Regions from separate parts of the Kitasatospora sp. NPDC096204 genome, predicted to be linked through region 2. Evidence: riboswitches for the same ligand, from Rfam matches in the RefSeq annotation. Region 2 holds a riboswitch; each other region holds the start of a gene.
What was found. Region 2 has a riboswitch for cyclic di-AMP ahead of ACIQ87_RS29885 (peptidoglycan DD-metalloendopeptidase family protein). Riboswitches for the same ligand answer to the same signal wherever they lie in the genome.
Positions count from the first base shown of each region.

Region 1: another riboswitch for cyclic di-AMP. It lies ahead of ACIQ87_RS24285 (transglycosylase family protein); the one in region 2 lies ahead of ACIQ87_RS29885 (peptidoglycan DD-metalloendopeptidase family protein).
Region 3: another riboswitch for cyclic di-AMP. It lies ahead of ACIQ87_RS12605 (NlpC/P60 family protein); the one in region 2 lies ahead of ACIQ87_RS29885 (peptidoglycan DD-metalloendopeptidase family protein).
Region 4: another riboswitch for cyclic di-AMP. It lies ahead of ACIQ87_RS36550 (M23 family metallopeptidase); the one in region 2 lies ahead of ACIQ87_RS29885 (peptidoglycan DD-metalloendopeptidase family protein).

Region 1 is NZ_JBIWFT010000022.1:141,124-146,827, forward strand. It holds gene ACIQ87_RS24270 (MazG family protein) at 1-214, shown strand, start outside; gene ACIQ87_RS24275 (SDR family NAD(P)-dependent oxidoreductase) at 219-641, opposite strand; gene ACIQ87_RS24280 (cytochrome P450) at 963-2,312, shown strand; cyclic di-AMP (ydaO/yuaA leader) riboswitch at 2,533-2,699, shown strand; gene ACIQ87_RS24285 (transglycosylase family protein) at 2,705-3,598, shown strand; gene eno (phosphopyruvate hydratase) at 3,907-5,193, shown strand; gene ACIQ87_RS24295 (septum formation initiator family protein) at 5,342-5,704, shown strand, end outside.
Region 2 is NZ_JBIWFT010000033.1:75,205-80,908, reverse strand. It holds gene ACIQ87_RS29900 (HelD family protein) at 1-169, opposite strand, end outside; gene purB (adenylosuccinate lyase) at 288-1,718, shown strand; gene ACIQ87_RS29890 (MFS transporter) at 1,726-3,267, opposite strand; cyclic di-AMP (ydaO/yuaA leader) riboswitch at 3,621-3,758, shown strand; gene ACIQ87_RS29885 (peptidoglycan DD-metalloendopeptidase family protein) at 3,761-4,768, shown strand; gene ACIQ87_RS29880 (APC family permease) at 5,129-5,704, shown strand, end outside.
Region 3 is NZ_JBIWFT010000009.1:167,119-172,822, forward strand. It holds gene ACIQ87_RS12600 (NlpC/P60 family protein) at 1-906, opposite strand, end outside; gene ACIQ87_RS12605 (NlpC/P60 family protein) at 1,133-2,248, opposite strand; cyclic di-AMP (ydaO/yuaA leader) riboswitch at 2,259-2,412, opposite strand; gene ACIQ87_RS12610 (NlpC/P60 family protein) at 2,750-3,787, opposite strand; gene ACIQ87_RS12615 (NYN domain-containing protein) at 3,989-5,302, opposite strand; gene ACIQ87_RS12620 (hypothetical protein) at 5,556-5,704, opposite strand, start outside.
Region 4 is NZ_JBIWFT010000053.1:22,512-28,215, forward strand. It holds gene ACIQ87_RS36535 (sensor domain-containing protein) at 1-437, opposite strand, end outside; gene ACIQ87_RS36540 (GNAT family N-acetyltransferase) at 551-1,138, opposite strand; gene ACIQ87_RS36545 (hypothetical protein) at 1,181-2,056, shown strand; gene ACIQ87_RS36550 (M23 family metallopeptidase) at 2,117-2,965, opposite strand; cyclic di-AMP (ydaO/yuaA leader) riboswitch at 2,978-3,136, opposite strand; gene ACIQ87_RS36555 (YiaA/YiaB family inner membrane protein) at 3,332-3,622, shown strand; gene ACIQ87_RS36560 (alpha/beta fold hydrolase) at 3,712-4,593, shown strand; gene ACIQ87_RS36565 (TetR/AcrR family transcriptional regulator) at 4,753-5,319, shown strand; gene ACIQ87_RS36570 (sensor histidine kinase) at 5,630-5,704, shown strand, end outside.

The sequences.
Region 1 (5,704 bases), on a different contig from region 2:
CCGGGTGCGCCGGTCCGGGTTCACCGGGATGCCGGACGAGCCGTACGAGCTGCCCGCCGAGCTGACCGCCGACTCGGCGGGCCGACTGCTGCTCGCGGTGGTGCAGCGGGCCCACGACGCCGGGGTGGACGTGGACGCGGCGCTGCGGTCGGCCGCGCGCGGTTACCGGGACGGGGTGCGCGCGGCCGAGGGTCTCGAGCCGGACGGGGAGTAGGCGCTCAGGCCGCCGTGGCGGTGTGCTCCGGGCGCCGCTGCGGCGGGACGAGTTCGCCGATGGCCTCGCCGACGAGGAGGACGAGTTCGGCGAGCCGCTCCAGGTCGAGGTGGTCGGGCAGGTCGGCCAGCGAGATGATCCGCTCGCCGCCCGGGCCGGCGACGGCGAACAGGTCGATCGGCCCGAGGTGCTTCTCGGCGGTGTCCACGAGGGCGGCGACGTCGCTGGGGCGGCGGATGTCGCCGCAGACGCCGACGACGGGGCAGCCCGGCCGGTCGAGTTCGGTGGCGAGGTCCTCGGCGACGCCGACGTACTGGTCGGCGATCAGCATTCCGGCGGCGCCGGCCGCGGAGAACCGGCGGGCGAGGCCCGCGCCCGACCCGCCGTCGAGGACCGCGATGACGACGACTGACCCGCTGACCCGCATGGCCTGCTCCTCCCTGTGGACGACACCGCACCGGCGCCCACGCGTACTGCGGAGGATCGTAGGCACGTCCTGACCCTCCGCGACAGGGATTACCCCTCAGGTGACCAGGCTCACGCCCGCCCCGCGGCCAAGAGTCGGCCAAGAGCTGTCCACGGACCGTCCACGACCCCGCCACGGACGGTCAACGGCCCGGCTACGGCCCGTCCATGAGCCGGCCGTGGCCCGGTCATGCCCCGGTCACGACGCCGCCGCGGAGCGCCGCCCGACGGGCGCGGCCCGCCGGAGGGCGGGTGCGCCCGTCGCACCGGATACGGTCGGTCCATGCCAGCTCAGCCCGACCCCGCCCGGCCCGCCGCCGCGTCCTGCGACACCCCCGCCCCGCAGCTGTTCACCTGGGAGTTCGCCTCCGACCCGTACCCCGCCTACGCCTGGCTGCGCGAGCACGCCCCGGTGCACCGCACCACCCTGCCGAGCGGGGTGGAGGCCTGGCTGGTGACCAGGTACGCGGACGCCCGGCAGGCGCTCGCGGACAGCCGGCTGTCGAAGAACCCGGCGCACCACAGCGAGCAGGCGCACCGCACCGGCCGGGTGGGCATCCCGGGGGAGCGGCAGGCGGACCTGATGACCCACCTGCTGAACATCGACCCGCCGGACCACACCCGGCTGCGCCGCCTGGTGTCGAAGGCGTTCACGCCGCGCCGGGTGGCCGAGTTCGAGCCGCGGGTGCAGCAGCTCACCGACCGGCTGATCGACGGCTTCGCGCAGCGCGGCTCGGCGGACCTGATCCACGAGTTCGCCTTCCCGCTCCCCATCTACGCGATCTGCGACATGCTCGGGGTGCCGGCCGAGGACCAGGACGACTTCCGCGACTGGGCCGGGATGATGATCCGGCACGGCGGCGGCCGGCGCGGCGGCGTGGGGCGGGCGGTGAAGCGGATGCGGGCGTACCTGCTGGAGCTGATCCACCGCAAGCGCGCGGACCTCGGGGACGACCTGATCTCCGGTCTGATCCGGGCCAGTGACCACGGCGAGCACCTGACGGAGAACGAGGCCGCGGCGATGGCCTTCATCCTCCTGTTCGCGGGCTTCGAGACGACCGTGAACCTGATCGGCAACGGCACCTACGCGCTGCTGCGCAACCCGGAGCAGCGCTGGCTGCTGCAGGAGTCGGTGGCGCGCGGGGAGAGCGCGCTGCTGGAGACCGGGATCGAGGAACTCCTGCGCTACGACGGGCCGGTGGAGCTGGCGACCTGGCGGTTCGCGACCCGTCCGCTGACCATCGGCGGGGTGGACATCCCGGTCGGCGACCCGGTGCTGGTGGTGCTGGCCGCGGCGGACCGCGACCCGGCCAGGTTCGCCGCCGAGAACACCCTGGACCTGTCCCGGACGGACAATCCCCACCTGGGCTTCGGGCACGGCATCCACTACTGCATCGGCGCTCCGCTCGCCCGGCTGGAGGGGCGTGCCGCGCTGGCCACGCTGCTTTCCCGGCTGCCCGACCTGCGGCTCGCGCAGAGCCCGGACGACCTGCGCTGGCGCGGTGGCCTGATCATGCGTGGGCTGCGCGAACTACCGGTGGAATTCAGCCCGGAGAGCCGCTCTCCGCACACGCCTCCACAGGCCTCTCCGCACACCCCTCCACAGGCCCCTCGAACGCCTCCGACGTGCTGAGATCACGCTGACGGGACGTCGCCGATCGCCCGCCGACGGGGGTGTGAACACCCATCAATCCGGACATAACACCGCCGTTGGTAGGCGATTGAACACGGGCCGTAATTGTCGTGTGATATCGACGATATGAGCTTGTGATTGTCCTGATGATCTGTCTACTCTCCCTGGAGTTCGCAGCTGCGGACCTCGTGCGCGGAACGCCGAATCCTGCCCGCCGCGCCCGGGAAACCGACCAGACCCTGGGCAGGGGCGGGGGAACCAGGTTTGTTGCCGTCTCCCACGGCTTGGGGTGAAGCCGCCCGAGCGGAATCGTTTCCGCGTACGGCGGCCGGGCCACCTCCCGGTCCGAACCCGACAGCTCACCTCGCAGGCGTGCGGAGAGGGACCTCTTCATGCTGTTCGTTGGAACTGGCCGTCACCGTCGTCGCACCCAGGCCGAGAAGGCCATCGCCGTCGCCGGTGTGGCCGGCGTCGGACTCGCGATGCCGCTCCTCACCGCCACCGGCGCCTCCGCCGCCCCGGCCTCCACCTGGGACGCCGTCGCCCAGTGCGAGAGCGGCGGCAACTGGAGCATCAACACCGGCAACGGCTTCTACGGCGGCCTCCAGTTCACCTCCAGCACCTGGAAGGCGTACGGCGGCACCGCCTACGCGTCGCAGGCCAACCAGGCCAGCAAGGCCCAGCAGATCTCGGTCGCCGAGAAGGTGCTGGCCTCGCAGGGGCCGGGCGCCTGGCCGGTCTGCTCCCAGAAGGCGGGTCTGACCAAGGGTGGCGCCGCGGCCGTGGTCGACACCTCCTCGGACGCCAAGCCGCAGTCCGCCCCCAAGCAGCAGACCCCGAAGCCCGCCGCCAAGCCGGCCGCGCAGCAGCCCGCCGCCCAGAAGCCGGTGCAGAAGCCCGCCGCGCAGCCGGTCCAGCAGGCCGCCCCGCAGCAGCAGGCGCAGCCGCAGACCCCGGGCTTCTCCGGCAAGGCCGGCTGGGACGCCGACGCCAAGGTGTTCTGGTACCAGAACAACGGCGCCTGGTACTGGACCAGCCACCAGAGCGTCTACCAGCAGTACGCCGGCCAGGCCGCCGCCCAGCCGCAGTACGCCCCGCGCGCCGCCCAGCAGGCCCCGCAGGCCGCCGGCCACGACTACACCGTCCGCGCCGGGGACACCTTGTCGACCATCGCCGCCGCCCAGGGCGTGTCCGGCGGCTGGAACGCGCTGTACGAGCAGAACCACGCCACCGTCGGCGGCGACCCGAACCTGATAATGCCCGGCCAGGTGCTGCACCTCGGCTGAGCCCCCGCACCGCCGTCACCCCGGTCACCGCCCCCGCCGTGACCCGGCGTCGGTGCCGCTCCGCCCCGCCGTCCGAAGGGGACCGGTCCTACCGGTCCCCTTCGTCCGCATTCGCCCGCGCCGGTGGGACAAGCTGGGACAAGCAGGTGAACTACCGGTGGGTAGTGGGGCCACACGCTGAGACGGAACCGAGGTGGAGGTGGCCCCGGGAGCCCGGGCGGTTAGGCTCTGGTCGTAACGACTCCGCAATCGTCCTGCTGACAGCACCCACCGTCAGACCGGACCCTGCTTCCGCAAGGAGATGCCTCGTGCCGTCCATCGATGTCGTCGTAGCCCGTGAGATCCTCGATTCGCGCGGCAACCCCACGGTCGAGGTCGAGGTCGGCCTCGACGACGGCAGCACGGGTCGTGCCGCTGTCCCGTCGGGTGCCTCCACCGGCGCCTTCGAGGCGCTGGAGCTGCGCGACGGCGACAAGAACCGCTACTTCGGCAAGGGCGTCGAGAAGGCCGTCCTGGCCGTCATCGAGCAGATCGGCCCGGAGCTGGTCGGCTACGACGCCACCGAGCAGCGCCTGATCGACCAGGCCATGCTGGACCTGGACGCCACCCCGGACAAGTCCTCGCTCGGCGCCAACGCCATCCTGGGCGTCTCGCTGGCCGTCGCGCACGCCGCCTCCGAGGCCAGCGACCTGCCGCTGTTCCGCTACCTGGGCGGCCCGAACGCGCACGTCCTGCCGGTCCCGATGATGAACATCCTCAACGGTGGGTCGCACGCCGACTCCAACGTCGACATCCAGGAGTTCATGATCGCCCCGATCGGTGCGGAGTCCTTCTCCGAGGCCGTCCGCTGGGGCGTCGAGGTCTACCACACGCTCAAGGGCGTGCTGAAGGAGCGCGGCCTGTCCACCGGTCTGGGCGACGAGGGCGGCTTCGCCCCGAACCTGGACTCCAACCGCGAGGCCCTGGACCTCATCGTCGAGGCCATCAAGAAGGCCGGCTACGTGCCCGGCCGTGACGTCGCGCTGGCCCTGGACGTCGCCTCCTCCGAGTTCTACGAGGACGGCGCCTACCACTTCGAGGGCAAGGAGCTCACCGCCGCCGAGCTCATCGAGTACTACGCCGAGCTGGTCGCCGCCTACCCGCTGGTCTCCATCGAGGACCCGCTGGACGAGTCGGACTGGGACGGCTGGAAGGCCATGACCGAGAAGCTGGGCGACAAGGTCCAGCTGGTCGGCGACGACCTGTTCGTCACCAACCCGGCCCGCCTGGCCCGCGGCATCGAGACCGGCACCGCCAACGCGCTGCTGGTGAAGGTGAACCAGATCGGCTCGCTGACCGAGACCCTGGACGCCGTCGAGCTGGCCCAGCGCAACGGCTACCGCTGCATGATGTCGCACCGCTCCGGCGAGACCGAGGACGTCACCATCGCCGACCTGGCCGTCGCCACCAACTGCGGCCAGATCAAGACCGGCGCCCCGGCCCGCTCCGAGCGCGTCGCCAAGTACAACCAGCTGCTGCGCATCGAGGAGATCCTCGACGACGCCGCCGAGTACGCCGGCCGCGGCGCCTTCCCGCGCTTCCGCTCCGCCGAGTGACCAGCGGATCAGTACGGCGAGTCCGGGGCTGAGCGCCCCGGGCCCGGGGGCCGAGTGCTCCCGGTAGCGCACGCCTGACCGGTGCCCCGCCGTTCACCCCGTAGGGTGGACGGCGGGGCACCGTCGCGACCAGGAGGGGATACGGGAGATGGCTGGCTGGAGGATCCCGGGCTTGGCGGCCCGGCCCCGGTTCACGAGCCGGGCGACCGTCCTCGTCCTGGTGCTCTGCTCCCTGGTGGCGATCCTCGCCTACCCGACGCGGCAGTTCATCTCCCAGCGCGCCGAGATCTCCGCCCAGCGGGCGAAGGCCGACCACGCGCGCCAGCAGGTCGAGCAGCTGCGCCGGGAGCGGGCCCGCTGGCAGGACCCGGAGTACGTCAAGGCGCAGGCCCGCGCCCGGCTGCACTACGCGGTGCCGGGGGAGACCCCGTACATCGCGGTGGACCCGGCCGGCCAGGGCTCCGCCCAGCCCTCCTCGTCCGCGGCCGGTGCGGCCTCCGCCCGGAACGCG
Region 2 (5,704 bases):
GGGTGCCGCCGGGCGCGGCCGCGTCGTGGGCGCCGTCGGCGGTGCGGCGGGCGCGTTCGCGGACGGCGTCCAGCCGGGCGTAGAGCCGGGTGAGGTGGGCCTGCTCGGTGCGCAGGGCCACGGCGAGGGCCTCGCCGGGGTTCCCCGTGGCCGCTGGTGCTTCGCTCATCGATGTGATATCCTTGCGGTGAGGAGGCTTTGGAGTGTCATCTGAAGGGCGCTCAATTGACCCAGCCTACCCCATCCGCCGACGTCCGGCGTGACCTCGGCTGTTACCCTTGCGAAGCGTGAGCGCGAAGCCCCAGATCCCCAATGTCCTGGCCTCCCGGTACGCCTCGGCGACCCTGGCCCAGCTGTGGTCCCCCGAGCACAAGGTGGTCCTCGAGCGCCACCTGTGGCTGGCCGTCCTGAAGGCCCAGCAGGACCTCGGCGTCGAGGTGCCGGCGACGGCCGTCGCCGACTACGAGCGGGTGATCGACCAGGTCGACCTCGGCTCGATCGCCGCCCGTGAGCGGATCACCCGCCACGACGTGAAGGCCCGCATCGAGGAGTTCAGCGAACTCGCCGGGCACGAGCAGATCCACAAGGGCATGACGTCCCGGGACCTGACCGAGAACGTCGAGCAGCTCCAGATCCGCCAGTCCCTGGAGCACGTGCGGGACCGCACGGTGGCCGTGCTGGTGCGCCTGGCCAAGCTGTCCGCCCAGCACTCCGAGCTGGTCATGGCCGGCCGCTCGCACAACGTGGCCGCGCAGGCCACCACCCTGGGCAAGCGGTTCGCCTCGATCACCGACGAGCTGCTGGTCGCCTTCCGCCGCCTGGAGGAGCTGATCGCCCGTTACCCGCTGCGCGGGATCAAGGGCCCGGTCGGCACCGCCCAGGACATGCTGGACCTCCTCGGTGGGGACACCGAGAAGCTCGCCGAGCTGGAGCGCCGGGTCGCCGGGCACCTCGGCTTCGACAACGTGCTGACCAGCGTCGGCCAGGTCTACCCGCGCTCGCTGGACTTCGAGGTGCTCACCGCCCTCGTCCAGCTGGCCGCCGCGCCGTCCAGCCTGGCCAAGACCATCCGTCTGATGGCCGGCCACGAGCTGGTGACGGAGGGCTTCAAGGAGGGCCAGGTCGGCTCCTCCGCGATGCCCCACAAGATGAACACCCGCTCCTGCGAGCGCGTCAACGGCCTGGCCGTCATCCTGCGTGGCTACGCCTCGATGACCGGCGAGCTGGCCGGCGACCAGTGGAACGAGGGCGACGTCTCCTGCTCGGTGGTGCGCCGGGTCGCGCTGCCGGACGCGTTCTTCGCCTTCGACGGTCTGCTGGAGACCTTCCTGACCGTCCTCGACGAGTTCGGCGCCTTCCCCGCCGTGATCGAGGCCGAGCTGGACCGCTACCTGCCGTTCCTCGCCACCACCAAGGTGCTGATGGGCGCGGTGCGCGCCGGCGTCGGCCGGGAGACCGGGCACGAGGTCATCAAGGAGCACGCCGTCGCCTCCGCGCTGGCGATGCGTGCCGGCGCCCGGGAGAACGAGCTGCTGGACCGGCTGGCCGCCGACGAGCGGATCCCGCTGGACCGGGCCGCCCTGGACGCGCTGCTGGCCGACAGGCTGTCCTTCACCGGCGCGGCCGGTGCCCAGGTCGCCGAGGTCGTCCGCCAGGTGGAGGCCGTCGCGGCCGCCTACCCGGAGGCCGCCAAGTACGCGCCTGGCGACATCCTCTGACGTAGCGTCAGCCCTTGGGTGAGGGCCCCGCCGCCGGACCGGTGGCGGGGCCCTCGCGCGTCACGGTGACGTGGCCGGGGTCGAGCGGCGGGGCGGTGGGCCCGCACGGCCAGTCGCAGTTCGGCTCGGCCACCGACTGCTCGTCGGGGGCGAGCACGTTGCCCCGTACGGTCGCGGAGGCGATCAGCCCGCCGGCGACCAGCAGGCCGGCGCAGATCAGCATGGCGGTGTGGAAGGCGGCATCGACCGAGGAGGGCACCCGGTAGGCGTCGCCGCTCAGTCCGGCCAGCGCCGGCAGGGCGGCCACCGCGAGCAGGCCGGCCGCGCGGGCGGCGGCGTTGTTGACCCCGCTGGCGATGCCCGCGTGGCGGACTTCGACGGCGGCCAGCACGGTCGCCGTCAGCGGTGCGACCAGCAGCGTCATGCCGCAGCCCATCACCGTGACGGCGGGCAGCACGTCCACCCAGTACGAGGAGTCCGGGCCGATGCGCAGCATCAGCAGCACCCCGGCGGCGCACAGCATCGGGCCGACGGTGAGCGGGATGCGCGGGCCGATCCGCTTGCCGAGGCGTCCGGCGCGGGCGGACAGCAGCAGCATCAGCACGGTGATCGGCACCAGGGCGAAGCCCGAGGCCAGCGGCGAGAACCCGGACACGATCTGGAGCTGTACCACCAGCAGGAAGAAGACGCCGCTGAACGCCGCGTACACGCACAGGGTGACCAGGTTCACCGCGGTGAACAGCCGGGAGGAGAAGAGGCCGAGCGGCAGCATCGGTTCGGGCGCGCGGCGCTCGACGGCCACGAAGGCGACGCCGAGCACCACTCCCAACACCCCGCTGACCCAGACGGTGGGGGACAGGCCCTCGCCGGCCGCGGTCAGCGCGTAGGTGATCGCGCCGAGGGCGAGGGCGGCGAGCACGGCGCCGAGCACGTCGAAGCGGCCGGAGGCGTCCTTGTCCCGGCTCTCCGGCACCGACCGGGTGGCGACGGCGATCACGGCGGCGGCGAGCGGCAGGTTCAGCAGGAAGATCCAGCGCCAGCCGGGGCCGTCCACCAGCCAGCCGCCGAGGAACGGGCCGACCGCGGCCGACACCCCGCCCAGGCCGGACCAGAGGCCGACCGCCGCCGAGCGGTCGTCAGGGTGGAAGACGGCCTGGAGCATGGCGAGCGAGCCCGGGGTGAGCAGCGCCCCGCCGATGCCCTGGACGGCGCGGGCGGCGATCAGCACGTGGATGTTCGGTGCGGCGGCGCAGGCCGCGGAGGCGATGGCGAACCAGACCACGCCGATCAGGAAGACCTTGCGCCGCCCGTAGCGGTCGCCCAGCGCGCCGCCGAGCAGGATCAGGCCGGCCAGGGTGAGCAGATAGGCGTTCAGGGTCCATTGCAGGGACGCGAGGGAGGCGCCGAGGTCGGCGCCGATCCGGGGCAGGGCGACGTTCACCACGGTGCCGTCGAGCATCGCCATGCTGGAGCCGAGCACCGTCGCCAGTAGTACCCAGCGGCCCTGCGCGGTGCCCAGGCGCAGGGTGCCGGCCTCTGAGGTGGCCACGGGCGAATCCTGCGCCGCCGGGGCGCACGTGACAAGGGTCACCGGTGGGTGTGTTGACGGTGGGCGGGGTGTGAGCGGGCGGCTGCGCAGCGTCGCGGATCTCGGCGCAGGGTCGTGGATCAGTGGCGGGGGGTGAATGGATTGTGTACGGATCGTGGGCCCGGGCCTGCGGAGGGTCACCGGGGGAGGGGGGATGGTTGCGCTTTCAAAGATCGACATTGCTTCACCCGAACGGATGGGTTTTAGTTCAGCGACCGCCCGGCCAGTCCGGACGGATCCGCCGGGTGGAACGCCGAGTCCTGCCGCTGCCCGGTGGTTCGAAACGAACTCTGTACGGCAGGAGCGGGGGACCCACAGGTAAGTCGCCGGACCGGAGTTCGCGCCTCAGGGCGCGGGCGTCCAGGACCGGCTAGGGGTGAAGCCGCGCATGCGGCCGGGCAACTCCAGCCCGAACCCGACAGCTCACCTCGCAGGCGTCGGAGAGGAAACTTCCATGCCTGCTCAGGCTCGTCGTATCACCCTGCCCCGCGCCGCCCGCATCGGCATCGCCACCGCCGTCACCGGTGTCTCCTTCGCCCTCCCGCTCGTCACCGCGATGAGCGCCCAGGCCCACACCACTCCGGCCGCCCCGGTCTCGCAGGCCGCCGCCTCCGCCTCCGCCGAGTCGGCCGCTCCGGCCGCCATTCCGGCCGCCATTCCGGCCGCCGCTCCGGCCACCCAGGCCGCGCAGGAGAGCTACCGCGTCGTCAGCGGTGACACCCTGTCCGGGATCGCCGACGTCAAGAACGTCGAGGGCGGCTGGCACGCGCTGTACGAGCAGAACCGCTCGGTCGTCGGTGCCGACCCGAACCTGATCTTCCCGGGCCAGCAGCTCACGCTGCCGGGCCACGCCGTCGCGCCGTCGGCCGGCTCCGCTCCGGCGAAGCCCGCCGCCCCGGCCGAGCCGGCCGCTCCCGCGACCCAGGCCGCCAAGGCGCAGGACCAGGTCCAGGTGCGGACCGAGGCCGCCAAGCCGTCCGCGCAGCTGCAGACCCAGCTGCAGGTCGCCACCCCGGCCAAGGCCGTGACCGCCACTCCGGTCGCCGCCGCCACCTCCGGCTTCGTCGCCCCGCTGGCCGGCCCGAGGCTTGGCACCGCCTACGGCGTGGCCGGCTCGATGTGGGCCTCCGGCCACCACACCGGCCAGGACTTCGTCGCCTCCACCGGCACCCCGCTGCGCGCCATCGCCAACGGTGTCGTGGTCAAGGCCGGCAACGGCGGCGCCTACGGCAACGAGGTCGAGATCAGGCTCGCCGACGGCCACTTCGCCGAGTACGCGCACCTCTCCTCGATCGGTGTGCGGATCGGTCAGACCGTCACCGTCGGCCAGCAGATCGGCCTCTCCGGTGCCACCGGCAACGTGACCGGCCCGCACCTGCACTTCGAGATCCGCAACGGCTCGGAGTACGGCTCGGACATCAACCCGGTCGCCTACCTGCGCGCGCACGGCGTCGCGCTCTGACCCACGGCTGAGCTCCGAGGGTTTCCGGAACCACCGCCGCTGCGGGGCGAAACGATCCTCCGGGATGGTCATGTCGGGTGACCGCTCGACCGGGTGATCGCCGCACGGCGGACATGGGCGCGGGACACGCCCAGGCCGGCCCGGCCGTACGAGGACTCCTCGTACGGCCGGGCCGGCCACTGCCGTTTCCGCGCCGCCCGGCTGTTCCCGGGTCCGTTCGGATGGCTCGAACGCGGCGTCAACTCCGGTGCAGCGGAGGGCTTCGGGGAAATCCCGGATGGCCGCGGAGCGTCATGCTGGCGGACGGTCAGCGCCCGGTCGGTCCGGCCGGGCGGGCGGGTCCGGAGGCGAGGAGGGCGGATGGCGGTCCGGAGCGGGGGCGTGGCGGGGAGGGCGGCCGGCCGGGAGCGGCCCGGGGAGGACGGGGTCGACCGGCTGAAGGCCGATTCGGTCGGTCTGGTCGGCGTGGTGTTCATGGCGCTCGCCACCGCCGCCCCGATCACCGCGATGACCGGCAACCTGCCGATCATCGTCGGGCAGGGCAACGGCGTCGGCGCGCCCGCCGCGTACATCGTGGCGACCGTGGTGCTGACGGTGTTCTCGGTCGGCTACGTGGCGATGGCCCGGCACATCACCGCGGCCGGCGCGTTCTACGGCTACGTCTCGCACGGGCTGGGCCGGGTGGTCGGGATGGCCTCGGGCCTGCTGGCGGTGCTCGCGTACGTCGTCACCGAGGCCTCGGCCCTCGGCTTCTTCGCGTACTCGCTGCGTGGGCTGGTCCGTTCGCAGCTCGGGGTGGAGCTGGGCTGGGGCTGGTACGCGCTGTCCGGTGCGGCGGTGATCGGGGTGATGGCCTGGTTCGACCTGCACCTGACGGCCAAGGTGCTCGGGGTCGCGCTGGTGCTGGAGATCGGGGTGCTGAGTGCGGTCTCGTTC
Region 3 (5,704 bases), on a different contig from region 2:
GTCTCCCGGTCGCGCTTCGGACAGGCTGATCCGCTGCCCGGCGTACGCCTGGGCCTGCGAGGTGCGCGGCAGGGTCACTCCGGCCTGCCGCCAGCTGTAGTACATCAGACCGGAGCAGTCGAAGGCGTGCGGTCCGGTGGCCCCGTAGACGTACGGGGAGCCGATCATCCGCACCGCGGCGGCCAGCGCGGCCGCCCCGCGCTCGGAGGCGGGCGGGGCGGTGCCGAGGTCCAGCCGGTCGGTGCCCCGGGTGGCGCGCTGCTCGGCCTCCCGGGCGTCCTGGGCCGTCATCCGGGCCCGCTCGGCGGCACCCAGGCCGTTCAGCAGCTTCTGCGCCCTGGCGAGCCGCTGCTGGATCTGCTGCTTGGTGTCGGCGAGCGTGCGGCGGGTCTGGTCCAGCTCGGCGAGCTTGCCGGCCGCCTCGGAGCGGCGCTGGTCGAGCCGGCGCTGGCGGGTGACCAGCTCGTGCAGGGTCTCCTGCTGGCGCGCGGCGGCCTGGCCCAGGGTGCGGGCGCGGACCAGGTAGCCCTCCGGGTCGGGCGAGAGGAACAGCTGGGCGGTCTGGGCCAACCCGCCGCCGCGGTACTCGGCCCCGGCCACCGTCGCCAGGTCACCGCGCAGCTCGTTGAGCTGGTCCTGGGCGACGGCGATCTCGCCCTGGAGGATCGTGGTCTCGCCCTGGAGCCGCCGCTGGGCCTCCTGCGCCGCGTTCGCCTTCTCCGAGGCCTGCTCGGCCTCGTCGTACAGCTGCTCGACCTGCGTCCTGACGTCCTGACGGTCGCCCGGGTCCGGGCTGTCCGGCGCGGCCTGGGCGCGGCCTCCGGCGGCCACGCCCAGCGCGGTGGCGGCGGCCGCGGTCAGCACCAGCGCCCGGGTGAGCAGTTGGGAACGACGGTGCACGGGCATGGCGGCAGCGGCTCCAATCCTGCGGCGCGGCCCCGCCGCCGCACCGGGACGGGCGGCCGTAGAGCGGGAGTCCGGTGGCAGACGTTAGCGAGTCCGGGCAAGCGAGTCCAAACCCCTCCCAACCCGAATATTCGACCCCTAATCGGACATCAGCTCGACCCGCCGGAAAAGCCGCAGGCCCGGCCTTCCCTGGGGAAGGCCGGGCCCGGAGGCGTCCGAGCGGGGATCAGACCCGCACGATGCCCGTCAGCGGCATGTTGGTGACGGCCTCGTAGCGCACCGACGCACCCGGCTTGGGGGCGTGCAGCACCTGGCCGTTGCCGGCGTAGATGCCGACGTGGTGGGCGTCGCTGTAGAAGATCAGCAGGTCGCCGGGCTGGGCCTTGGAGAGGTCCGTACCGAGCCGGGTGCCGGCCCCCGCCTGCGCCTGCGAGGTGCGCGGCAGCGACACGCCCGCCTGGTTGAACGCCCAGACCATCAGACCGGAGCAGTCGAAGGAGCCCGGGCCGGTGGCGCCCCAGACGTACGGGCTGCCGACCTTGGACGCGGCGTACGAGAGGGCGGCGGCACCGCGCGAGCTGCCCGCGGCCACGTTCACCGGAGCGGTGGTGGTGGGGGCCGCCAGGTTGCCGCGGCTGTTGTCGCGCGAGGCGCGGTCGGCCTGCTGCTGCTGCGCCTGGGCGGCGTCGGCCTTGGCCCTGGCGTCGGCCGCGGCCTTCTCCTCGGCCTGGCGCAGCGCCTGACGGTCCTGCTCGGTCAGGGTGTTGAGCAGGTCCTGGGCCGCCTTCAGCTTGCCCTGGACCTCGTCCTTGGAGGCCTTCAGCTGCTGGGTGGTCGACTCCAGCTCGGCGAGCTTGCCCTGGGCCTCGTTGCGGTCCTGGTCGAGCTTGCGCTGCTGCTCCTGGAGTTCCTTCAGCTGCCCCTTCTGGGTGCTGCCGGCCTGGTTCAGCGTGCCGGCCTGGCTGAGGAAGGTGTCCGGGCTGGAGGAGAACATCAGCTGGACGGTCGGGGATATGCCCCCGTTGCGGTACTGCTCGCCGGCGATCTCGGCGAGGCCGCCCTGGAGCTCGGTGACCTGGGCCTGCTGACGGGCCACCTGGTCCTGCAGGCCGGAGACCTGCTTCTCCAGCTCCTGCTGCTTGGCCTGGGCGGCGTTGTAGTTCTCGGTCGCGACCTCGGCCTGCTCGTTGAGCTGGTCGACCTGCCCCTTGACCTGTTCCTTGGTCGGCTGCGGGTCCGCGTGGGCACCCTGCGCGGAGAGGACGACGGCCGCCGCGGCGACACCCGTCAGGATCGAGACGCGAGCGCGACCGGCGGGCTTGGGACGACGATGGGACGCCACGAAGGCGGACTCCTTCTTCCTACGTCCGCCTACCGGGTGAGCTGACGGGTTCGGGCCGGAAGCATGCCCTACGACGCCTCACGGCCGTTTCACCGGCCGACCTGGCGCCGATTCACCCCGGAGGAACATGGTTCCCCGGCTCCGCTCCGCAGCGCCCCCGAACACTGGGCTCCCCTGTCGGGCAGTCGCTTCGACCTGCCCCGCTGCCTCGCGAACTCGGCGGTAACCACCGCCGACACCCTGGCTGGGCGATCGACAGTGCGGTGGTTCGGAGCATGACCCTAGTAACTGAACCGTGATCCGTTCAAATCCTTGTCAGAAAAAAGACAGAAGATTACCCAAGTTCTTTTGTGAAAATGACCGATGGTGACCACTGGCACACAGAAGGCTGATCGGTTCTCAGCATGTGGTCACGAAAGGGCGGGAAAGCCGAACGCCACCCCCACGGGGAGGGTGGCGCTTTTCACAGGCCCCCGAGGAGCCCGCGGGCGTGTCGGGCCGTCAGACCCGGCGGATGGTGTTGATCGGCATCGCGTCGGCCTTCATCACCTTCACCACGTCACCGGTGTGCGGCGCGTGGACCACCATGCCGTTGCCGATGTACATCCCGACGTGGTGCATGTCGGAGCCGTAGATCACCAGGTCTCCCGGCTGGGCCTGGTCCAGCGAGGGCACCCGGGTGCCGTAGTGGCCCTGCTCCTGCGAGGTGCGCGGCAGCGAGACGCCCGCCTGCCCGTACGACCAGACCATCAGGCCCGAGCAGTCGAAGGTGGTCGAGCCGGTGGCGCCCCACACGTACGGCGAGCCCTGCTTGCTCATCGCCTTGGCCATCGCCACGGCCGCGTAGCCGCTGGCCGGCGGCAGGCTGCCGAGGTCGACCCGCTCGCTGCCGCGCGAGGCGCGGTCGTCCTGCGCCTGCTGGGCCTTCAGCGCGGCGCGGTCGGCGGCGCTGAGCGAGTTCAGCAGGTCCTGGGCGGTCTTCAGCTTGGTGTTGACGTCCGCCTTGGCCTGGTTGAGGTCCTTGGTGGTGGTGTCCAGCGAGGCCAGCACGGCGGCCGCCTCGGCCTTCTCCTGGTCCAGCCGGCGCTGCTGCTCCAGCAGCCCCTTGAGCGCCTCGGCCTGGCTAGTGCTGGCCTGCTGGACGGTCGAGGCCTTCTCCAGGTAGCCGGACGGGTCGGAGGAGAGCATCAGCTGGACGGACGGGTCGATGCCGCCGGAGCGGTACTGATCCCCCGCCACCTCGGCCAGGCCGCCCTGGAGCTGGGTCATCTGCTCCTGGCTGCGGGCCACCTGGTCCTGCAGCTGGTCGGCCTGCTTGCGCAGCTGGTCGGCCCGCTCCTTGGCGCCGTTGTACTTCTCCGCCGCCTGCTCCTGCTCCTCCTGGAGCTGGTCGATCTGCGCCTTGACGTCCGCCTTGTTCGGCTGCGGCGCGGCGTGCGCGGCCACCTGGGCGGAGAGGGCGACCGCGGTCGCAGCGGCAGCGGTGAGCACGGAGATCCGTGCGCGGCTCGGCTGCTTGGGACGGCGGTGGGAGGCCAAGGGACCGGCTCCTTCTTCCATCGGACTCACCTGATGGGATGAGATTCCCGAAAATAGGTTTGACGCCAGACCTTAGTGAAGATCTATCCGTTGTGCCACTCCCCCGATGGCATGAACTCGGCCACCCCACGCTGACTCCACGGCCCCCTCACCATGCCCCGACACCGCCCCTGACCAGGAATCACACGGAATCGGCCGAGGTCAGGGCCGGGCCAGCCGGTTCAGCAGCAGCACCGACGCCACGGGGCGCGCGCCCGCCTTCCGCACGCCCTCCGCGACCTCCCGGTCGGTGGACACCACCACCACCGGACGGCCCTGCGGCTCGGCCCGCACCAGACGGCGGATCAGCTCGTCGGCCGTCTCCCCGGTCCGGCTGAACCGCACCCGGACCCCGCGCGGTGGCGCCATGATCACCGGGACGTCCAGGTCCTGCCCGTCGAACACACAGGTGACCTCCGCCTGGGTGCGCTGGGCCAGCATCGCCAGCCCGCCCAGCAGCCGGATCCGCTGCTGCTCCAGCGGCAGCGCCGGATAGCCGGTCTTGGTCACGTTGTAGCCGTCCACCACCAGGTGCACCTGGGGGATCGCCAGCAGCTGGTCCAGCAGCGCCGGATCGTCCTCGGCCAGCCCGCGCCGGGCCACGTCGTGCGGCGAGGCCGCCCCCGGCACCACCGCCTCCACCAGGTCCGCCGGGCGGATCTGGGAGACCGGCAGCGCCAGCTCCCGCTGCAGCCCCTGCGCAGACTGCAGCACGGTGTCCAGCAGCAGCCGCAGCCGCATGTCCTCGACGCCGCGCCCCTCGCGGGCCGACCGGCGGCCCTGCTCGGCCGCGGTCTCCAGTTCGGAGAGCCGGTGCCGGAGCCTGCGCGCCTCGGTCTCGGCGGCGCCGCGCTCGGCCGCGGCCTGCGCCTTCAGGGCCTCCAGCTCACCGCTCACCCGGCGGGTCTCGGCCTGCGCCCGGCGGGTGTCGCTCTCCAGCGACCGCACCTTCTTGCGCAGCGACTCGGCCTCCTTGCGGACACCGTCGGACTCGGCGCGCTGCCGGTCCAGGTCCGCCCGGGCGGCGGCCCGCACCTCGGCCAGCTCGGCCTGCAGCTTCTCCACCAGCCGGGCCGCCTCCGCGGCCGCGTCCTCGGCACCGGCCCGCTCGGCCTCCTCGCCGGCCTCGGCCACCAGCCGGCTCCAGCCCACCGAACGCACCAGGTAGGCGGCGGCCGCGACGTCCATCGGATCGGCGGCGCTCGGGACGGTGCCGGACTCCAGCGCCCTCACCAGGTCCGGCTGCCCGAGGCGCAGCCGCTCAGCTATCCGCACCCGGAAGGCCGGCTCCGCCTCCAGCGCCGCCGCCAACGCCGTGGCCGCGTACTTGGCCCGCCGCGCCGGCGTGAACTTGACGTACTGGCGCAGGCTCTGCGGGAGCTCGGCCGGCGGCAGCCCGCCGAGCGCGTCCGAGGCCAGCCCGACCACGCGCCGACGCACCCCCTCGGGCAGCGGACGGTCGAGCTTCTCGACCACGCGCTCCGCCGCGGGCCCGGAGGAGTCGTCCGCCGTCCCGGCCGCCTCGGCCTGGGCCTCGGCCGCAGCGGGCTGAAGCCCCTGGGCTTCGCCGGGCTCCTTCGCTGCGTCCACCACGTCCTCGGCTCCGATCCTGGTCCAGCGGGGCACGGCCGCGGCCGCCCCTGTCGTCACGCTCCGTGCGTCTTGTTCTGTATTGTCCCGTGCGGCGCGGGCGGGTGCTCCGCGCACCCGCCCGCCGCGGCGGCGGGGGTCAGCCCTGCTCGGTGGGGGCCTGCTCCCCTTCGGCACCCGGGCGGGCCACCAGCTCGACCTGGTCCACCGCGTTGCACCAGCGGCAGCGCACCGACTCGATCGTCTCGCTGAGCACCTCGGTCTCCTCGACCTTGGACTCGCCGGCCA
Region 4 (5,704 bases), on a different contig from region 2:
ACCTGGTACAGCACCGCCTTCCAGCCGGCCCCGTCCGCCAGCCGAGCGGTGACGGCGCCCCAGCCGCCCGGGCGGACCTGGCGCACCGGCTCCGGGCCGGGGACGTCCAGGGCCAGCATGCCGCGCACCCGGGCCCGCTCCAGCCGGCCGAAGCCGCGGGCGAGGCCGGTCAGGGCGCCCAGCACGGGCAGGCCGATGACGGTGACGAAGGTGCCGAGGCCGAGGCAGAACAGGATGATCGACGCGGCGAACCCGGCGATCGCCACCGGCAGGCCGCTGAGCGCGAAGCCGACCTCGCGGTAGTAGTAGGCCGAGAACGGCGCCCGCCACAGGGCCGGCCGCCGCTGCGTCCGGCGGGCCCGGACAGGGCGCGGGTCGTCACCGTAACCGCCCGGGACATCCCGACCCCGGTCCTCCATGCTGCGGCTGCTGCTCATGCTCCCGGCCCCCGGCCCCTCGTACTGTCGGTCGTTCGTCCCGCTGACGAGGTCCAGTCTGGCGGACGGGCCGGCCGGCGGGGATCCGGAGGCCTGGCGGATCCGGGGTGGGGTTAACCCCCCTCCGCCCGGACGGCCGGGCCCGGCCACTCGTCGGCGAGCAGCGAGTAGAGGTACGAGTCGGACCAGACGCCGTCCTCGAACACGTCGTGCCGCAGCCGCCCCTCCAGCCGGAAGCCCAGCCCGGTGAGCACCTTGACGGAGGCCGTGTTGGCCACGGCGACCCGGGCGGCCAGCCGGTGCAGGTCCAGCGGGCCGAAGGCGAGGTCGCAGAGCAGGCCGACGGTCTCGCCCGCGTAGCCGCGGCCCCAGCACCCGCGGGCCAGCACGCACCCGAGCCAGGCGGCACGGTGCCCTTCGAGGGTGAGCGAGGCCTGCCCGATCGGCGTCGCGTCGTCCGGCTCCTCGGCGTCGGCGAGCCTGGTGACGGCGAGCCGGTAGGTGTCCCGCTCCTCGGCCATCGCCTCCTCCAGGTAGAGCTCGACCTGGTCGGCGCAGTCCTCCCGGTCGCTCGGCCCGAAGGGCAGGTACCGGGTGACCTCCGGGTCGCCGAGCAGCGCGTGCAGCGCGTCCACGTCGCCCTCGGTGTGGTGGTACTCGCGGACGGCCAGTCGCGGGCCGGTGAGTCGTACGGGGACCATGGCTGCCGACCCTATCCCCGCCCGGCGGCTACCGTTCGGACTATGAACGACGAAGACCTGCGGCTCGCCCCGCGCACCAAGGCCGCCGACCTGCTCGCCTGGGCGGCCGAGCAGGGCCGCGCGCCGGTGGCCGAGGGGCCGCTGCGCGCGGTGCTGGCGCTGCTGGAGCTGGGCGAGGGCAGGATGCACGACGGCTGGCCCGAACTGACCTCCGACGCGGTGGAGCACCTGCTCCACGAGCGGCTCCACCTGTACGTCCAACCCGCGCCCGAGGAGGACCCGCTCGCCTACGGCGACGCCGTCCGGCTGCTGGTCGACCACCAGCGGGCGGCCCGCCGGCTGAACGCCAAGCGCCAGGAGCGGCTGCACGAGGAGGCCGAGTGGCAGGGAGAGGTCGCGACCGGGCTGCTGCGCCGCGCCGACCTGGTGACCTGGCCCCGGCTGTACGCGCTGCTGCTGCACGCGCACGGGGCGGACGTCACGGACCCGGAGGCGGTGCGGGAGTGGCTGGCCGGCTTCGGGGAGTTCGCCGAGGAGGAGCGGCTGGCGGCGTTCGAGGCGCTGGCGTCGGCCGGCTGGCTGGACGAGCCGGACGAGCGGGGCTGGGGCCCGGCCCGGGTGCTGTCGGTGGGCATGGCCACGGACGGCGCGCGTCGGCTGCTGGAGCAGGGCCTGATGCGGCGCAGCTACCGCAACCTGGCGCGGCTGACCGCGCTGGGCCGGCCGATGCCGGACGAGCTGGCCGGGGACTTCGGGAGGTTCGAGGAGGCGGCGGTGGACGCGGCGCTCGACCTGTTCGGCGCCTGGACGGTGCCGGGGCTGCCGCGGCTGCTGGTGACGGAGTTCCCGGAGCTGGCGCCGGAGCCGGGCCCGGAGGAGATCGACGCGTACCTGGCGCAGCTGCCCGTCGAGGAGTGAGACGCGGCGCGGGAGGCCCCCGGCCCGGGGGCCTCCCGCGGGTGCGTCGGTGCGCGTGCGTCAGGGGTTGAGGCCGCGCTGCTGGAGCCAGGGCTCCGGGTCGACCGGGGCGCCGCCGCCGGGGCGGACCTCCATGTGCAGGTGGGGGCCGGTGACGTTGCCGGTCGCGCCGACCTTGCCGATCTGCTGGCCGGAGGCGACCTTGCCGGAGCCCTTGGTGATCGAGGAGAGGTGGCAGTACCAGATCTCGGTGCCGTCGGGCAGGGTCTCGACGATCCGGTAGCCGTACGAGCCGGCCCAGCCGGCCGAGGTGATGGTGCCCTGGCCGAGCGCGTAGACGGGGGTGCCGGTGTCGGCGGCGAAGTCCAGGCCGGTGTGCAGGTTGGCCCAGTAGCGGGCGCTCTGGCCGTAGTGGGCGGAGAGCCGGTAGTCGTTCACCGGGAGGGTGAGGGCGGCGGCCTTGGCCCGCTCGGCCTCCTCGGCGGCGCGCTTGGCCTCGGCCTCCTTGGCGGCGGCCTTGGCCTCCGCCTCCTGGGCGGCCTGCACCCGGGCGGTCTCCTCGGCGGCGGTGCGCTGGCTGTCGGCCTGGTGCTGGATGCGGGCGGCGAGCGCGAGGCCGGGGTCGGCGGCGAGGGCGACCGGGGTCTCGTCCGGGACCTCGACGGCGGGGGCGGCGGCCGGGGTCGCCGAGGCGAAGCCGGTGGCGCCCAGCGTGGCGGCGACGGCGGTGACGCCGAGCAGCGGGGAGGCCCCGCGGGTCTGACGCGGCATCCGGTGGCGGTTGGTGTCGGCCTCCGCGGCGAATGCCTCCGGGCCGAAGGCCTCGGGGCCGTCCGTGCCGGGGTGGTCGAGGAGCTGGGTACCGGCTGCGGGGCCGGCCGGGTGTGCCGGGGTGTGCGTCGACGCCACGGAGGCGCGCTCCTTTCCTTCCTTCGCGCCTACCGGGTTAGCTGACGGGTTCGGAGCAGGAAGGTCTCCTACGGCCGGGCCGGAGCCCCGCCGATTCACCCCAAGGAACGTGGTTCCCCGGCTCCCTGACCTGCCCGGAGGCGGGTCTGCGGGATTAGGCGACGGCGCACGGTGCCGTCTGGGTACGGCGTTGACGACCGCGCTGCGTTATCAAACGTTAATCCTAGGAGGCTCTGATTCCAAGCCATCCGTTTCGGGCCGCCCGATGGCAGGTGAACGGACGTCAACGAACGGCCCCTCACGCACGGCCCCATCTGAGTACCCCTACTCATGTGCGGCCCGGCCGGACGGCCGCATCCTGACGCCATGAGCGCACCGATGCAGACCCGCACCACGGCCGCGTACCACATCCAGGCCGTCCTCTCCTTCGCCCTGTCGGGCATCGCCCTCGCCGCCGGGATCGCCTACCTGCCGGTCGGCGGGTGGACCAGGGCCTTCCTGGGGATCGGGCTCCTCTACACCGTCACCTCCGCGTTCACGCTGGCGAAAGTGGTCCGGGACCGGCAGGAGTCCAACGAGATGGTCACCCGGGTGGACCAGGCCCGGCTGGAGAAGCTGCTCAGCGAGCACGACCCGTTCAAGGTGGAAGGGGCCTGACCACACCCGCCCGACCGCACCCGCCCGACCGCACCCCCTTCCCCCGGCCCGCAGACCGCTTGACGGCTAAGGCTATTAGCCTTAGCTTTATGGCTATCGGCAGTACCGCCGATGCCCCGCACCGGCGGCCCGAGGAGGACCCCGTGAACGGCACCATCACCCCGAGCACCCAGTACCTGACCGTCCCCGGCGGCCGGATCGCCTTCGACGACACCCGGCAGGGCAACGGCACCCCCGTCGTCCTGCTCCCGGGCATGCTCGACAGCCGGGCCGCGTACCGGCACCTGCGCCCGCTGCTGGTCGCCGCCGGCCACCGGGTCGTCACCATGGACCTGCGGGGCTTCGGCGAATCCTCGATCGGCTGGGACGACTACGGCCCGGCCGCCATCGCCGGCGACGTCCTCGCCCTGCTGGACCACCTCGGCATCGAGCGCGCCGTCCTCGCCGGCAACTCCTACACCGGGGCGACGGTCGTGAAGGCCGCCGGGGACGCGCCCGAGCGGGTCGCCGGGATCGTCCTGATCGACGCCTTCGTCGAGAGCCCGCCGCCGAACGCCCTGATGCGCGGCGTCATGGCCCTCATGGGCACCGCCCTCGTCCACTGGCCGGCCTCCTGGGGCTTCTACCTGCGCCGGATGGCCTTCCCCGGCGCCAAGCCCGCCGACTTCGACGCGTACGTGGGCGGGCTGGTCGCCGCGCTGCGCACCCCGGGACGGAAGACCGCCACCCGCGGCTACGTCCACGGCGACTCGGCGCCGGTCGGCTGGACGGCCGCGGTGCGGTGCCCGGCACTGGTGGTCATGGGCGGCAAGGACCCCGACTTCCCGAAGCCGGAGCTCGTCGCCGACCGGCAGGCCGCCGCGCTCGGCGCGCGGAAGGCGATGATCGAGGGGTCCGGGCACTACCCGATGGCCGACAACCCGGCGGCCACCGCGGACGCCCTGCTGCCGTTCCTCGCCGAGCTCGGCTGAGCGGCGCCCCCGGCCCCACCCGGCCCCGTCCGGCCCCGTCCGGCCCCGCCCGGCCCCGCCCGACCCCGCCCGACCCCGCCCGACCCACCGACGTCACCGGCACCCGCCCGACAGCGCCCGACGTCACCCGACTTCGACCCGTACGGAGAGCCCGAGCCCATGCCCCGCGTAGGACTGACCCCCGACCAGGTCGTCGACCACGCCCTCGCCCTCATCGACGAGCAGGGCGCCGAGGCCCTCACCCTGGCCTCCGTCGCCGCCCGGGCCGGGGTCGCCACCCCCTCGCTGTACAAGCACGTCAGCGGCGGCCTCGCCGAACTGCGGCGGCTGATCGCCGTCCGGGTCACCGGGGAGCTGGCCGACCGGCTGGCCGAGGCGGCCGTCGGACGCAGCGGGGACGACGCCGTCGCCGCCGTGCTGCGCGCCTACCACGCGTACGCCACCGAGCACCCGCACCGCTACAACGCCCTCCCCCAGGCCCCGCAGCCCGACGACGACCTGGCCCGCGCGGCCGCCCGGCTCGTCGGCGTGATCGTCGCCGTCCTGCGGGAGTACGGCCTCGACGGCTCCGAGGCGATCCACGCCGCCCGCACCGTCCGCTCCCTCGCCCACGGCTTCGCCTCGCTCACCACCGCCGGCGCCTTCCAGCTCGCCGAGGACCTCACCACCACCCACGACCGCCTCATCGCCACCCTCACCACCGGGCTGCGCGCCTGGCCCGCGTAGCGGAACGGCGCCGGAGCGGAACGGCACCGGAGCGGACCGGCGCCGGTGTTCCCGCACCCGGCCGCTCCCCTTCCGAACACCGTGCGCACAGACCCCACACACCGTGGAACGCGATCCGGCCACCCGGCTCGATTCCGACGCCGTCCGCCGGTGCCGGTCAGGCAGGTCGGGCCGCTCGTCAGGCGGTGGGGTCGGGGTCGAACGAGTGCCGATTGCCGCCGAATTGACTCGATATTGACGAGATCCGGTCACTTGGCGAGATCCGTTCACACCTTCGTAGGATCATCACCCTAGAATTCGCCGCGTGACGATGACTCAGTGGTCCGTAACGGCAACCGGCGTGCTCGCCGTCCTCGCCCTCGTGGCCGCCGCGCGGTACCGCGCC